DNA from 3 places in the Streptomyces sp. NPDC052773 genome. Region 1 is predicted to be linked to each of the others. Evidence: riboswitches for the same ligand, from Rfam matches in the RefSeq annotation. Region 1 holds a riboswitch; each other region holds the start of a gene.

The links. A riboswitch is a leader RNA that binds a small molecule or an ion and turns the genes downstream of it on or off. The one in region 1 is predicted to bind thiamine pyrophosphate.
Region 2: it holds a riboswitch for thiamine pyrophosphate, as region 1 does, so the genes downstream of both, thiO (glycine oxidase ThiO) here and thiC (phosphomethylpyrimidine synthase ThiC) in region 1, are expected to answer to the same signal.
Region 3: it holds a riboswitch for thiamine pyrophosphate, as region 1 does, so the genes downstream of both, ACIG0D_RS21140 (thiamine ABC transporter substrate binding subunit) here and thiC (phosphomethylpyrimidine synthase ThiC) in region 1, are expected to answer to the same signal.

Annotation. Positions count from the first base shown of each region.
Region 1 covers NZ_JBITZX010000007.1:158,600-163,107, forward strand. Annotated here, with positions in the region: gene ACIG0D_RS18040 (metallophosphoesterase) at 1-212, shown strand, start outside; gene ACIG0D_RS18045 (hypothetical protein) at 406-1,272, shown strand; gene thiC (phosphomethylpyrimidine synthase ThiC) at 1,416-3,221, opposite strand; TPP riboswitch at 3,214-3,403, opposite strand; gene ACIG0D_RS18055 (YibE/F family protein) at 3,475-4,508, shown strand, end outside.
Region 2 covers NZ_JBITZX010000020.1:55,502-60,009, reverse strand. Annotated here, with positions in the region: gene thiE (thiamine phosphate synthase) at 1-261, opposite strand, end outside; gene ACIG0D_RS32220 (Rv2175c family DNA-binding protein) at 400-765, opposite strand; gene ACIG0D_RS32215 (NAD(P)/FAD-dependent oxidoreductase) at 1,184-2,440, opposite strand; gene ACIG0D_RS32210 (hypothetical protein) at 2,485-2,847, opposite strand; TPP riboswitch at 2,900-3,011, shown strand; gene thiO (glycine oxidase ThiO) at 3,009-4,259, shown strand; gene thiS (sulfur carrier protein ThiS) at 4,256-4,456, shown strand; gene ACIG0D_RS32195 (thiazole synthase) at 4,460-4,508, shown strand, end outside.
Region 3 covers NZ_JBITZX010000009.1:123,384-127,891, forward strand. Annotated here, with positions in the region: gene ACIG0D_RS21135 (ABC transporter permease) at 1-566, opposite strand, end outside; gene ACIG0D_RS21140 (thiamine ABC transporter substrate binding subunit) at 614-1,738, opposite strand; TPP riboswitch at 1,828-1,934, opposite strand; gene rlmN (23S rRNA (adenine(2503)-C(2))-methyltransferase RlmN) at 1,959-3,065, opposite strand; gene ACIG0D_RS21150 (phosphatidate cytidylyltransferase) at 3,203-4,345, opposite strand; gene frr (ribosome recycling factor) at 4,345-4,508, opposite strand, start outside.

The DNA.
Region 1 (4,508 bases):
TGCTCGACACCTACGGCGGCACCCGCATCGTCCACGGCCACAGCCCCATCCCCTACCTGCTGGGCGAGGTCGGCTCCGAGGACGGCGAGGACAGCACCGGCCCCGTGGTCGAGGGACCCCACGTCTACGCCGACGGCCTCGCCATCGCGATGGACGGCGGAGTGACCATGGCCGGGAAGCTACTGGTCCAGCAACTCCCGCTGAGCGTCTGAGCGTTCACCGGCCAGTCGGCCCCCGGCTCCGGACCGGCGAGTAACAGCCCAGGCCACGGCCCAATTTCTGCAAACCCCCTGTCAACGCCTGCCGTCACCGCTCTACCATCGGCTTATCCGTAGCAGGCTCCCCTCCGTTTCTGCCCGACGGCTCGTCAGCGTGCGAGCCCCAAGCCCTACGGAGCATCGGGGGATGCACATGAACAGCGTTCCGCAGCACCTGCTGAGCGAGGACCGCCAGGAGTACGAGCGGCTCCTCGATGAGGCGCTGCGCTCCGCACCACACCGCCCGGAACTGGCCGCTGTCGGACAGCGGCTGAACACCGAACAGCTGCGCACCATGGCGCTCGGCGCCTCCGCCCTCATCACCGCGGCCGCGGCGACCGAGTACCAGCACTATGTGAAGGTCCGCGAGGAACTGCGCCACCCGACGCCGTCCACCCCGTCGTCCGTCCCCGCGTCCGACTCCTCGGAACCGGGGCCGAGCGCGATGGGGCTCGCCACCACCATGGGAGAGGCCGCCGAGACCGTCGGCGCGGGAGCCGTCGCCGTGATCGCCGTCCTCGCCCCCGTCCTGGCCGGAACCGCCGCGGCGATCTTCCTGCTCGTCGGCTACATCCTGAAGATGCTCGACCCCGACCAGGCGTTCGCCCGGACCATGCTCACCACCGGCTGGGTGTTCGGTGCCGTGACAGCGGTGGCGATCCTCGTCGCCGCGGTCGGTCTGCTGCTCACCGCGCTGCGCAACCGGCCCACGCCGGAGCCCGGCCCCTACGGCGAGGAGAACAGCGAACTGGTGCAGGCCAGAGAGGCCTGGCGCGAGGCCCTGCTCGAACGCGGCATCGTGCCGTTCCTCCGCGAAGCCCTCGCCGAACCCGGCACCGCCGCACTGCACCACACCGCCCGTCCGGCCCCGACCGGCCGCATGCCGCACCTCGGCTACGACCGCCCCGGCTTCACCAGCCCCGGCGACGGCCGGTCCGCCGGGCACCGGCCCCGCTTCTCCAGCCCGGACTACACGAGTCCGGACTTCGGCGGCCCGGATCACCATCCGGAGTGACCGCCGGCTTGCGCGCCCCCACGTGGACGGGGGAGCGCAAGCCGGAGACGGTGCCCTGCCCTGCCGGCGGACCATCCGTCCGGTCAGTCCGTGCCGCCGGGGCCGGGTCGGTCCGGTCGGTCCGGGCCGTCCGGTCGGCCCGGTCAGTCCGCGATCGGCAGATACACCCGGTTGCCCGCCGCGGCGAACTCCTTCGACTTCTGGGCCATGCCCTGCTCGATCTCCGCCTGGCTGCCGCCGTGTTCACGGCGGATGTCCTGGGAGATCTTCATCGAGCAGAACTTCGGCCCGCACATCGAGCAGAAGTGCGCCGTCTTGGCGGGCTCGGCCGGCAGGGTCTCGTCGTGGAACTCACGAGCCGTGTCGGGGTCGAGGGCCAGGTTGAACTGGTCCTCCCAGCGGAACTCGAAGCGCGCGTCGGACAGCGCGTCGTCCCACTCCTGCGCACCGGGGTGGCCCTTGGCGAGGTCGGCCGCGTGGGCAGCGATCTTGTAGGTGATGACGCCGGTCTTGACGTCGTCACGGTTGGGCAGCCCCAGGTGCTCCTTGGGCGTGACATAGCAGAGCATGGCCGTGCCCCACCAGGCGATCATCGCGGCACCGATGCCGGAGGTGATGTGGTCGTACGCCGGCGCGATGTCCGTCGTCAGCGGGCCGAGCGTATAGAACGGAGCTTCATCACAGATCTCCTGCTGAAGGTCGATGTTCTCCTTGATCTTGTGCATCGGGACGTGACCGGGGCCCTCGATCATCGTCTGCACGTTGAAACGCTTCGCGATCCGGTTGAGTTCCCCGAGCGTCTTCAACTCGGCGAACTGCGCCTCGTCGTTGGCGTCCGCGATCGACCCGGGCCGCAGGCCGTCACCGAGCGAGTAGGTGACGTCGTAGGCGGCGAGGATCTCGCAGAGCTCCTCGAAGTTCTCGTAGAGGAACGACTCCTTGTGGTGCGCCAGGCACCACGCCGCCATGATCGAGCCGCCGCGGGAGACGATGCCGGTCTTGCGGTTCGCGGTGAGCGGGACGTACGCCAGGCGCACGCCCGCGTGGACCGTCATGTAGTCCACGCCCTGCTCGGCCTGCTCGATGACCGTGTCCTTGTAGATCTCCCAGGTCAGTTCCTCGGCCTTGCCGTCGACCTTCTCCAGGGCCTGGTAGAGCGGCACGGTGCCGATGGGGACGGGGGAGTTGCGCAGCACCCACTCACGGGTGGTGTGGATGTTGCGGCCCGTGGACAGGTCCATGACCGTGTCGGCGCCCCAGCGGGTCGCCCAGGTCATCTTCTCGACCTCCTCCTCGATGGAGGACGTCACCGCGGAGTTGCCGATGTTGGCGTTGACCTTCACCAGGAACCGCTTGCCGATGATCATCGGCTCGATCTCCGGGTGGTTGACGTTGGCCGGCAGCACGGCTCGGCCCGCCGCGATCTCCTCGCGCACCACCTCGGGAGAAACGTTCTCCCGGATGGCCACGAACTCCATCTCCGGTGTGATCTCGCCGCGGCGCGCATACGCCAGCTGCGTCACCGCCTGACCGCCACGGCCCCGGCGCGGCTGGCGCGGTCGTCCGGGGAAGACCGCGTCGAGGTTGCGCAGGCCGCCACGCGGCGAGGTGTGCTTGATTCCGTCGTCCTCGGGACGGACGGGACGGCCCGCGTACTCCTCGGTGTCGCCGCGGGCGATGATCCAGTTTTCCCGCAGCGGTGGCAGCCCCCTGCGGACGTCGGTTTCGACGTGCGGATCGGTGTACGGGCCGGATGTGTCGTACAACGTGACCGACCGCCCGTTGGTGAGGTGCACCTGGCGGACCGGCACTCGCAGGTCGGGGCGGGTGCCCTCGACGTACGCCTTGTGCCAGCCGATGGACTTCCCGGCCTCCCCGTCGGTCGACGTCTCCGTCGCGACGGAGGCGTTCTGCGTGGAGGCAGGCGTGCGCGCGTCCTTGATGGTCATGAGACCTACTCCCTACGCCGGCATTACCCGGTAACAGGTTCGGCGGTCGACGCAGCGGTATCCGTCTGCCGACGTCTCGTGTGAAACATCACTCGTGGTCGGTGATGTTTCATGTGAAACATCGCTGGGACGGAGGTCAGCGCCCTCTCAGCCCGGTGCTCCGAGCTCCCGCGTGTACAAAGGTGGCTCCACGCTAGCGTCAATTCGGGCGCGGTGAACAGGGGGCCCCGTTCGTTCTTGCGATGATCGGTCGGTGACCACGACGCAGCATCCCCCGTTCCCACCGCCCGAGCCCCCGCGTGGCGCCGGTCCCGGAAGCGGCCCCGGAGGTGATTCCGGAGGCGGCTTCCGCGGCAGTTTCGGAGGCGGCTTCGGGGATGGATCCGGGGGTGGATACGGAGACGGTCCCGGAGCCGGTGATGGTGGCGGAGCCGGTAACGACGCTGGGCGCGGGCCGGGTTCGCGGCACGGACGGTCGCACGGGCGCGGGCACGGGCAAGGTGGTGAGCCCGGCCACGGGCACGGTGGCTCCGGTGGCGGCCACGGCCACGGGCATGGTGGCGGCGCCGGCTCCGGTGACGGCTCTGGCCCCAGTGGCGGGCATGGCGGCCACGGGCACTCGCACACTCACGGCCCCGCCGCGCCCGTCTCCCAGCATCTGCGCAAGCTGATCAGCGCGGTGCTCATCCCGTTCGCCGCGGCCGTGGTGGTGGGGCTGGCCGTGCTGTGGCCCGGCGGCGCCCCGCCGCACGAGCGGACCGGGGTCGGCTTCGACCGGCAGACCCAGCACGCCACGGTCACCAGGATCGAGAAGGTGGACTGCGGCTCGGTCAACGCCTCGGCCCCGCCCCCGACCGGCGACACGTCCACCGCCGAGGGCTCCTCCGCCCAGCAGCAGGCCGACGGCACCTGCAAGAAGGCGACCATCCGCGTCGACACCGGCAAGGACAAGGGCCGTACCTTCAACGAGATCGTCCAGCCGGACCAGTCACGGCAGCTGGAGCAGGGCCAGAAGGTGATCGTCGCCTACGAGCCCTCCGCCCCCAGGGACCTCCAGTACTCGGTCACCGACGTGAACCGCAGGCTGCCGATGGGCCTGCTCGCCGGCCTCTTCGCGCTCGCCGTCGTGGCTGTCGGGCGGATGCGGGGCGTCATGGCGCTGATCGCGCTGGCCATCAGCTTCCTCGTGCTGAACTTCTTCATCCTGCCGGCCATCCTGCAGGGCTCGAACCCGCTGCTCGTGGCGGTGATCGGGTCGAGCGCCATCATGCTGACCGCCCTCTACCT
Region 2 (4,508 bases), on a different contig from region 1:
GGCGGCGTGGGCGACGTCCGCGCGGTCGTTGACCGCGAGGAGCTTGCCGTGCCGGGCGCAGGCGTCGGCGAAGACCTCCAGGTGCTCCAGTTCCTCGGCGGCCTCCATGCCCTTGTCGCGCAGCTGCACGATGTCGACACCGCCGGCCAGGACCGCGTCCAGGAATTCGGGCAGGTCGCCCTGGCGCTTGCGGGCGTCCGTGCACAGGTAGAGCCGGGCGCCGGCCAGGCGGGCACGGGCGGTGGTGGCGGTGTCGGGCATGGGTGTCCCCCCGTTGTCGGTGGCGTACGGGCCGCGGCCGGGCTGCCGCGGGCGCAGTGAACCACGGCCGTGGCCCCGTGCGCGCCGCGGCCCGTACTCCGGACGGTTGTTCGGACTTGCGTGTTCGGTGTGCTCAGATCAGACGGCGAGCGCCTGGGCCCGGCGCTTCACCTCCGTGCCGCGATTCTCGCTGAGAGCCTGCGCGGGGGTGCCGGGCAGGCTGTCGTCGGGGGTGAAGAGCCACTCCAGCATCTCTTCGTCCGTGAAGCCGTCGTCCCGCAGGAGCGTCAGGGTCCCGGACAGGCCCTTGACGACCTTGTCCCCGTCGATGAAGGCGGCGGGGACGTGCAGCGCGCGGTTCTCACCACGGCGTACGGCGATGAGCTGGCCATCCTTGACCAGCTGCCGCACACGCGTCACCTCGACGCCGAGCTTTTCGGCGATGTCGGGGAGGGTGAGCCAGGCGGGGACGAGAGCATCGATCTTTGCGTCAATCTCGGTCACGTCACTAAGCCTGCCATCCCGGACTGACAGTCGGTACCCAGGGCGGGCGCGGCAGGGCCGACGGAGTGGGCGGCGAGCCCGCCCACGCCCCGGGCGAGGCCCGCCGGTCGCTGCGGGCGAGGCCCGCGGCCCGCTTCGGGCAACGCCCGCGATCCCCTCGGACGAGGTTCGCCGACCGCTTCGGACGGCGCCCACCGACCGCTTCGGACGAGGCCCGCCAGGCACCTCGGACCACGCCCGCCAGGCACCTCGGACCACGCCGCCAACCGCCTCTCGGACCACGCCCGCCAACCGCCTCGGACCACGCCCGCCAACCGCCTCGGACCACGCCCGCCAACCGCCTCGGACCACGCCCGCCAACCGCCTCGGACCAGACCCGCCACCGCCTCGGACCACGCCCGCGCGCCGCCGCCCCGCTCTACGCCGTCGCCGACTTCAGCGGCCGGGACGGGTCCGTGAGCAGCTCCGGGTGCATCGGCGTGCCCGACTCGATCAGGCGGCGGCCCTGGGCGAGGTCGCGGGGACGGCCGACCGCCAGCAGCGCGACCAGGCGCCGCTCGCGCAGCCAGCAGACCGTCCAGGCGGGGCCGGAGGGGTCGCCGCGCCACAGCACGGTGTCGGCGGACGCGTGGTGCCCGGCGTACTGGACGAAGCGGCCGAACTGCTCGGACCAGAAGTACGGGACCGGGTCGTAGACCGCCGGGGCCTCGCCCGTGGCGGCGCCGATGATGTTCGCGGCGACCGTGCGGGGGCCTTGGAGGGCGTTGTCCCAGTGGTGGACCAGCAGGCGCTCGCCGTACCGCGCGGACGGGAAGGACGCGCAGTCGCCGACGGCGTAGACGTCCGGCGCGGAGGTGCGCAGATGGGCGTCCGCCACGACCTCCCCCTGGGCCCCCAGCTCGATGCCGGAGCCCGTCAGCCAGGCGGTGGCGGGGCGGGCGCCGATACCGACGACGACGGCCCCGGCGGGCAGCCGTGTCCCGTCGTCGAGGACCACCGCGCCGGGCTCGACGCGCGCCACACGCGCGCGGGTGCGCAGTTCGGCGCCGGCGTCGGCGTACCAGGCCGCCATCGGGGCCGCGACCTCGGCGGGCAGCGCGCCCGCGAGGGGACGGTCCGCGGCCTCCACGACCGTCACCGCGCAGCCCGCCTCCCGCGCGGCCGTGGCGAACTCCGCGCCGATCCAGCCCGCGCCGACGACCACGATGTCGTGCTGCCGGCCGAGCACCGGCCGCAGCCGTTCGGCGTCGTCCAGGGTGCGCAGCAGATGCACGCCCGGCACCCCTTCGGCGCCCGGCAGCCGGATCGGTTCGGCACCCGTGGCGACGACGAGCACGTCGTACGGCACGGGCCCGGCCTCGGTGTCCAGCTCGTGATCGGCGGGGCGCGCCCCCGTCACCTCGCGCCCGAGGTGGAGTTCGATGCCGAGCGCCTCGAAGTCGACGTCGAAGGCGGAGCCCTCGGCCGTGCCGAGCAGGACGGCCTTGGACAGCGGCGGCCGGTCGTACGGCTGGTGGGGCTCCGCGCCGATCAGCGTCACCGTGCCGGTGAAACCCTGCTCCCGCAGGGCGACCGCGGTCTGCACACCGGCCATGCCGGCGCCCGCCACGACCACCCGCCGCGGTGCGGACGCCTCCCGGTCCCGCGTGCCCCGTTCCTGCGTCTGCTCGCTCACCTGATCACCATAGACGTCACCATAGACACCTGACGTTCCGTCAGTCACCGCTCGTGCGCCGTGACCTGCTCCACAACGCTGGTCCCGCTGCCCTCCTGGGACTCCCACTCCCAGGTCTCCTCCAGCCGCACCCGCCCGTCGGGCAGCTCCACGACCCGGGACACGCAGTGCCCGCAGGACGTCGTCCCGTCGTGCTTGAGCTGGACGTACCGGAAGTCCAGCCGGTCGCCCCGCCGGGTACCGACGAGATACCCGCGCGCGATGTCGCCGCCCTCGTAGTCGGCCCAGATCTCGCCGTCCCGCTCGTGGTAGCGGAACCGGGTGCGGGTGCCCACCTGGCCGGGGGCCTGGTCGGCGACGGGAGCGAGGACGAGACCGTCGAGGGATCGGTGGGGCGGGCGGGCCACGGGCGGAGGCTCCCTTACTGAGACATACGGCGTCGGGCTAGGGTGGCCAACGTAAAGCACTCGCGGGAGCCCGGACGCACCGGGCTGAGAGGGAGGCTGGCGGCCTCCGACCGTACGAACCTGATCCGGGTCATGCCGGCGAAGGGAGGGGCTGGACGCCCATGTCGCGTACGTCCGACACATCCGACGTCGTCTCCGACGTCACGTCCGAAGCGGCCCCCGACGTTCTGGTCGTCGGGGGCGGGATCATCGGTCTGGTCACGGCCTGGCGGGCCGCGCAGCGCGGATTCGCCACGGCGGTGCTGGACCCCGAACCGGGCGGCGGGGCCGCCCAGGTGGCGGCCGGGATGCTCGCCGCCGTCACCGAACTGCACTACGGCGAGGAGACCCTGCTCGGCCTGAACCTGGCCTCGGCGCGCCGCTACCCGGAGTTCGCGGCCGAGCTGACCGACCTCACCGGGCACGACCTCGGCTACCGCCGGTGCGGCACGCTCGCCGTCGCCCTGGACGCCGACGACCGCGCCCACCTGCGCGAACTGCACACCCTGCAACGGGAGTCGGGGCTCGAGTCCGAGTGGCTGTCGGGGCGCGAGTGCCGGCGCCTGGAGCCGATGCTCGCGCCCGGCGTGCGCGGGGGCCTGCGGGTCGACGGCGACCACCAGATCGACCCGCGGCGGCTCGCGGCCGCCCTGGTCGCCGCCTGCGAGCGCTCCGGGGTGGTGTTCCACCGCGTGCGCGCGGAGCGGCTCACCGTCGTACGGGACCGTGCCACGGGCGTGGTCACCGAGGACGGCACCGCGCTGGCCGCCGGGCAGGTGGTGCTCGCCGCCGGCAGTCTCAGCGGGCGCCTGGCGGGCGTCCCGGACACCGTGGTGCCGCCGGTGCGGCCGGTGAAGGGGCAGGTGGTGCGGCTGACCGTGCCCGCGCGGTACGCGCCGTTCCTGAGCCGGACCGTGCGGGCCGTGGTCCGCGGCAGCCATGTCTACCTGGTGCCGCGCGAGAACGGCGAGCTGGTGGTCGGCGCGACCAGCGAGGAGCTGGGCTGGGACACCACCGTGACCGCGGGCGGCGTCTACGAGCTGCTGCGCGACGCCCACGAGCTGGTGCCGGGCATCACCGAGCTGCCGCTGACGGAGACCCGCGCGGGACTGCGCCCCGGCTCCCCCGACAACGCGCCGCTGCTCGGCCCGACCGACCTGGACGGGCTGCTGCTGGCCACCGGCCACTACCGCAACGGGGTGCTGCTGACCCCGGTGACCGGCGACGCGCTGGCGCACGCCCTGGCCACCGGCGAACTGCCCGAGGAGGCCCGCCCGTTCACGCCGAAGCGTTTCACCTCCGGGACCGCGGAGCAGCCCGCGCTCACGCGGCCCGATGCCTCGCACCCCGCACTCACGGAGCAGTCCGCATGAACATCTCGGTCAACGGCGAGGCCCGCGAGGTCGCGCCCGGCACGGCGCTCGACGCCGTCGTCCGCTCGCTCACCGCGGCGCCCTCCGGCGTGGCCGCCGCCCTCAACGAAACCGTCGTCCCGCGCGGACAGTGGGCGACGACCGCGCTCTCCGACGGAGACCGCGTCGAAGTCCTCACCGCCGTCCAAGGAGGCTGACCCATGGCCGACGACCCCTTCGTCCTCGGTGGTACGACCTTCACGTCCCGGC
Region 3 (4,508 bases), on a different contig from region 1:
ACCATCAGCGCGGCGGCGGCCACGGCGGGCGCGAGCGCCGGGAGCGTGACCGTCCGCCAGGCGGTGAACGGGGACGCGCCGAGCATCCGCGCGGCCTCCTCCTGCCGCGGGTCGAGCTGCGCCCACAGCCCGCCGACCGTGCGGACGACGACCGCGTAGTTGAAGAAGACGTGCGCGAGCAGGATCGCCCACACGGTGGTGTCCAGCCGTACGCCCCATAGCTCGTCCAGCAGTCCGCCGCGCCCGAGCAGCGCCAGGAACGCCGTACCGGCCACGACCGTGGGCAGCACGAACGGCACGGTCACCACCGCGCGCAGCAACTGCTTGCCGGGGAAGTCGAGGCGGGCGAAGACATACGCGGCGGGCAGCGCGAGCAGCAGGGTGAGCGCGGTGGAGGCGAGCGCCTGCCAGGTGGTGAACCACAGGACGTGCCGGACGGCGGGGTCGGCGGGCACCTCCGCGAGCCGCCCGAGCTGCCAGGACCCGTCGACGACGAGGCCGCGGGCGACGATCGCGGCGACGGGCCAGGCGAAGAATGCGGCGAAGAACGCGACGGGCAGGGCCATGAGCCCGAGCCGCGCCGCCGCGCTCTTCGCGCCGCCCTCGCGGGGGGTTACTTCAGTACGAGCGAGGTCCACGACTTGACCCAGTCGTCACGGTTGTCGGCGATCTTCGCCGGGTCCATGGTCTCGGGGTCCTCGGCCTGCGGGCCGTACTTCACGAACTCCTCGGGCACCTGGGCGCCCTCCCGCACCGGGTAGACGAACATGTTCAGCGGCATGTCGTCCTGGAACTCCTTGCCGATCAGGAAGTCCAGGAGCGCCTTGCCGCCCTCGGGGTTCCCGGCGTTGCTCAGCAGCCCCGCGTACTCGACCTGCCGGAAGCAGGTGCCCTCGGCGACCCCGGTCGGGGCGGTCTTCGGCTTCGGGTCGGCGTAGATGACCTCGGCGGGCGGCGAGGAGGCGTACGACACGACGAGCGGCCGGTCGGCCTTGGCCTTCTTCCCGCCGGCGGAGCCGGAGAACTCCTCGTTGTACGCCTGCTCCCAGCCGTCGACGACCTTCACGCCGTTGGCCTTCAGCTTCTTCCAGTAGTCCTGCCAGCCTCCCCCACTCTCGGCTTCGCTCGAGCGGGAGGTGCCCCCATCGCCGTACTTCGCGGCGGTGCCGAGCAGGAAGCCGAGGCCCGGCGAGGAGGTGGCGGGGTTCTCGGTGACCAGCAGGTTCTTGTACTGCGGCTTGACCAGGTCGTCGAAGGAGTCCGGCGGGGTCAGCTTCTTCTCGGCGAAGTACGCCTTGTCGTAGTTGACGCAGATGTCGCCGGTGTCGACGGGCGTGACCCGGTGCTTCGCCTCGTCGGCGCGGTACTCGGGCAGGATCCGGTCGGAGCCCTTCGGCTCGTACGGCTGGAAGAGGCCGTTGTCGAGGGCGCGGGAGAGCAGGGTGTTGTCGACGCCGAAGAAGACGTCGCCCTGCGGGTTGTCCTTGGTCAGGATCGCCTTGTTGACGGCCTGCCCGGCGTCGCCGTCCTCCAGCACCTTGACCTTGTAGCCGGACTTCTTCTCGAAGGCGGCGAGGACGTCCTTCGAGACGGCCCACGAGTTGTGGCTGACCAGCGTGACGGTCTTGGATCCGGAACCGCCGCCGGACGCCTGGTCGCCGTCGGACGACCCGCACGCGGACAGCGTGACCAGGCCGAGCCCGACGGCCATGATCGTGGCCTTCTTGGTGATGCTCACTGGATTCCTCCTGGAGTGACCAGGAAGAGACGCGGCCCTGCCCGGGACCTCCGGGGAAAATCCGGGGGCTCCCGGGCAGGGCGCAACAGCTCGAGTGATGACCGATCTCCCTACCCAGAATGACCTGGGCCAGGTTCGGAGGGTCTGCGGCCGGGTGCCGCACTCTCAGCGCTGTGGCGCTCCCCTGTCGGAATATGCAGATGTACTTACGCCCGTCAGACTACCGTTCGGTGGCGGCGAGCTGACCACACGCCCCGTCGATCTCCTGACCACGGGTGTCCCGGATCGTCACCGGCACACCATGCGCGGCGATGGCCTCCACGAACGCCTTCTCGTCCTCGGGCCGAGAGGCGGTCCACTTCGACCCGGGCGTCGGGTTCAGCGGGATGAGGTTGACGTGCACGGGCCTGCCCTTGAGCAGCCGGCCCAGCCGGTCGCCCCGCCAGGCCTGGTCGTTGATGTCCCGGATCAGCGCGTACTCGATGGACAGCCGGCGCCCCGACTTCTCCGCGTACTCGAACCCGGCGTCCAGCACCTCGCGCACCTTCCACCGGGTGTTCACCGGGACCAGGGTGTCGCGCAGCTCGTCGTCGGGCGCGTGCAGCGAGATCGCGAGGCGGCACTTGAAGCCCTCGTCGGCGAACCGGTGGATGGCGGGGACGAGGCCCACCGTCGACACGGTGATGCCGCGCTGCGACAGCCCCAGCCCGTCGGGGGCGGGGTCGGTGAGGGCGCGGATGGCGCCGACGACCCGCTTGTAGTTGGCGAGCGGCTCGCCCATCCCCATGAAGACGATGTTCGACAGCCGCGCGGGCCCGCCGGGCACCTCGCCGTCGCGCAGCGCGCGCATGCCGTCCACGATCTGGTGCACGATCTCGGCGGTCGACAGGTTCCGGTCGAGCCCCGCCTGCCCGGTGGCGCAGAAGGGGCAGTTCATCCCGCACCCGGCCTGCGAGCTGATGCACATGGTCACCCGGTCCGGGTAACGCATCAGCACCGACTCCACCAGCGTGCCGTCGAACAGCCGCCACAGTGTCTTGCGCGTCGCGCCCTCGTCCGTCGACAGATGCCGTACGACGGTCATCAGCTCCGGGAACAGCGACTCGCGCAGCTTCTCGCGCGAACCGGCCGGGATGTCGGTCCACTGCTCCGGGTCGTGCGCGTACCGCGCGAAGTAGTGCTGCGAGAGCTGCTTGGCACGGAACGGCTTCTCACCGATCTCCGCGACGGCGGCCTTGCGCTCCGCGGGCGAGAGATCGGCAAGATGCCGCGGCGGCGTCTTGGCTCCGCGCGGGGCGACGAAAGTGAGTTCTCCGGGCTTGGGCATGGTGGTACCAGTGTCGCAGATCCACATGGGTGACCCGGGCCGCCCGTCTCGGCCGCCACCTTTCACCGAGCGGACCCAGGGGTGTGGGAAAGCCCCCGCCCGAGGGCGGGGGCTTCGCGCTGCCGGAGGGTGGTCGGTCAGCCGCTGCCAACGAAGACCACGAGGAGCAGCCACACCACCGGGGCGGTGGGCAGCAGGGAGTCGAGGCGGTCCATGATGCCGCCGTGTCCGGGCAGCAGCGTGCCCATGTCCTTGATGCCCAGGTCCCGCTTGATCATGGACTCGCCGAGGTCGCCCAGGGTAGCGCTCGCCGCGACCGCGAGGCCGAGCAGCAGGCCCTGCCACCAACTGCCGCCGTCCACCAGGAACTGCATGCACAGCGCGCCCACGGCCATCGCGAACGTGACCGCGCCGAGCAGGCCCTCGCGGGTCTTGCCGGGGCTGATCCGCGGGGCCAGCTTGTGCTTGCCGAACCGCCAGCCGACGGCGTACGCCCCGGTGTCGCTGACCACGGTCAGCAGCAGGAACGTCAGCACCCGCCAGGGCCCGTCCTCGGCCGTGAGCATCATCGCGACGAACGTGGCCAGGAACGGGACGTAGAACGCGGCGAAGACGCCGGCCGTGACGTCCTTGAGGTAGCCCTCCGGTGGTTCCGTCATCCGCCAGACCAGCACCGCGAGCGCGGTGAGCGCCATCGCCACCCAGGCGCCCTCGGCGCCGCGGACGTATCCGGCGACGACCATGGCCGCGCCGCCGATGGCGAGCGGCACCAGCGGCACGCGGATGCCCTTGCGCTCGTCCAGCCGCTTGGTCAGCTCCCACAGCCCGACCACCACGGCGACCGCAATCACCCCGACGAACACGGCCTTGTAGACGAACAGCGACGCGACGATCACCGCGCCCAGTCCGACGCCGACCCCTATCGCGGCACCGAGGTCCCGGCCCGCGCTCTTCTTCTGCGGGGCGGGGGCCGGCTGCGGGGCGTCGTGCATGGGCTCCGGATTCCGCGGCGCTCCGGTGGAGGTCGCCGACGTGCTCTCGTCTCGGAACAGAGGGCCGCTCAGCCGAGCGGCCCTCCGGTCGTCATCCTGGTTTCCGCCGTGTGCGGATACGTCGGGCACGATGGGCATGGGCCGAGTCTGCTGCGCGTCACGCGCATCGTACGCGGGAGCTGCCGGGGCGGCTCCCTGGACGGGTCCCCGGACATGCCCCTGGGCAGGCCCTTGGTCGGGCGGGCCCCAGTACCCGGTCTGCGGCGCCCCCCAGGAAGAGTCGTTCATCAGACCTCGAGCAGTTCGGCTTCCTTGTGCTTCAGGAGCTCGTCCACCTGGGCGACGTACTTCGCGGTGGTGTCGTCGAGCTCCTTCTCCGCGCGGCGGCCCTCGTCCTCGCCGATCTCGCCGTCCTTGATCAGCTTGTCGATGGCGTCCTTGGCCTTGCGGC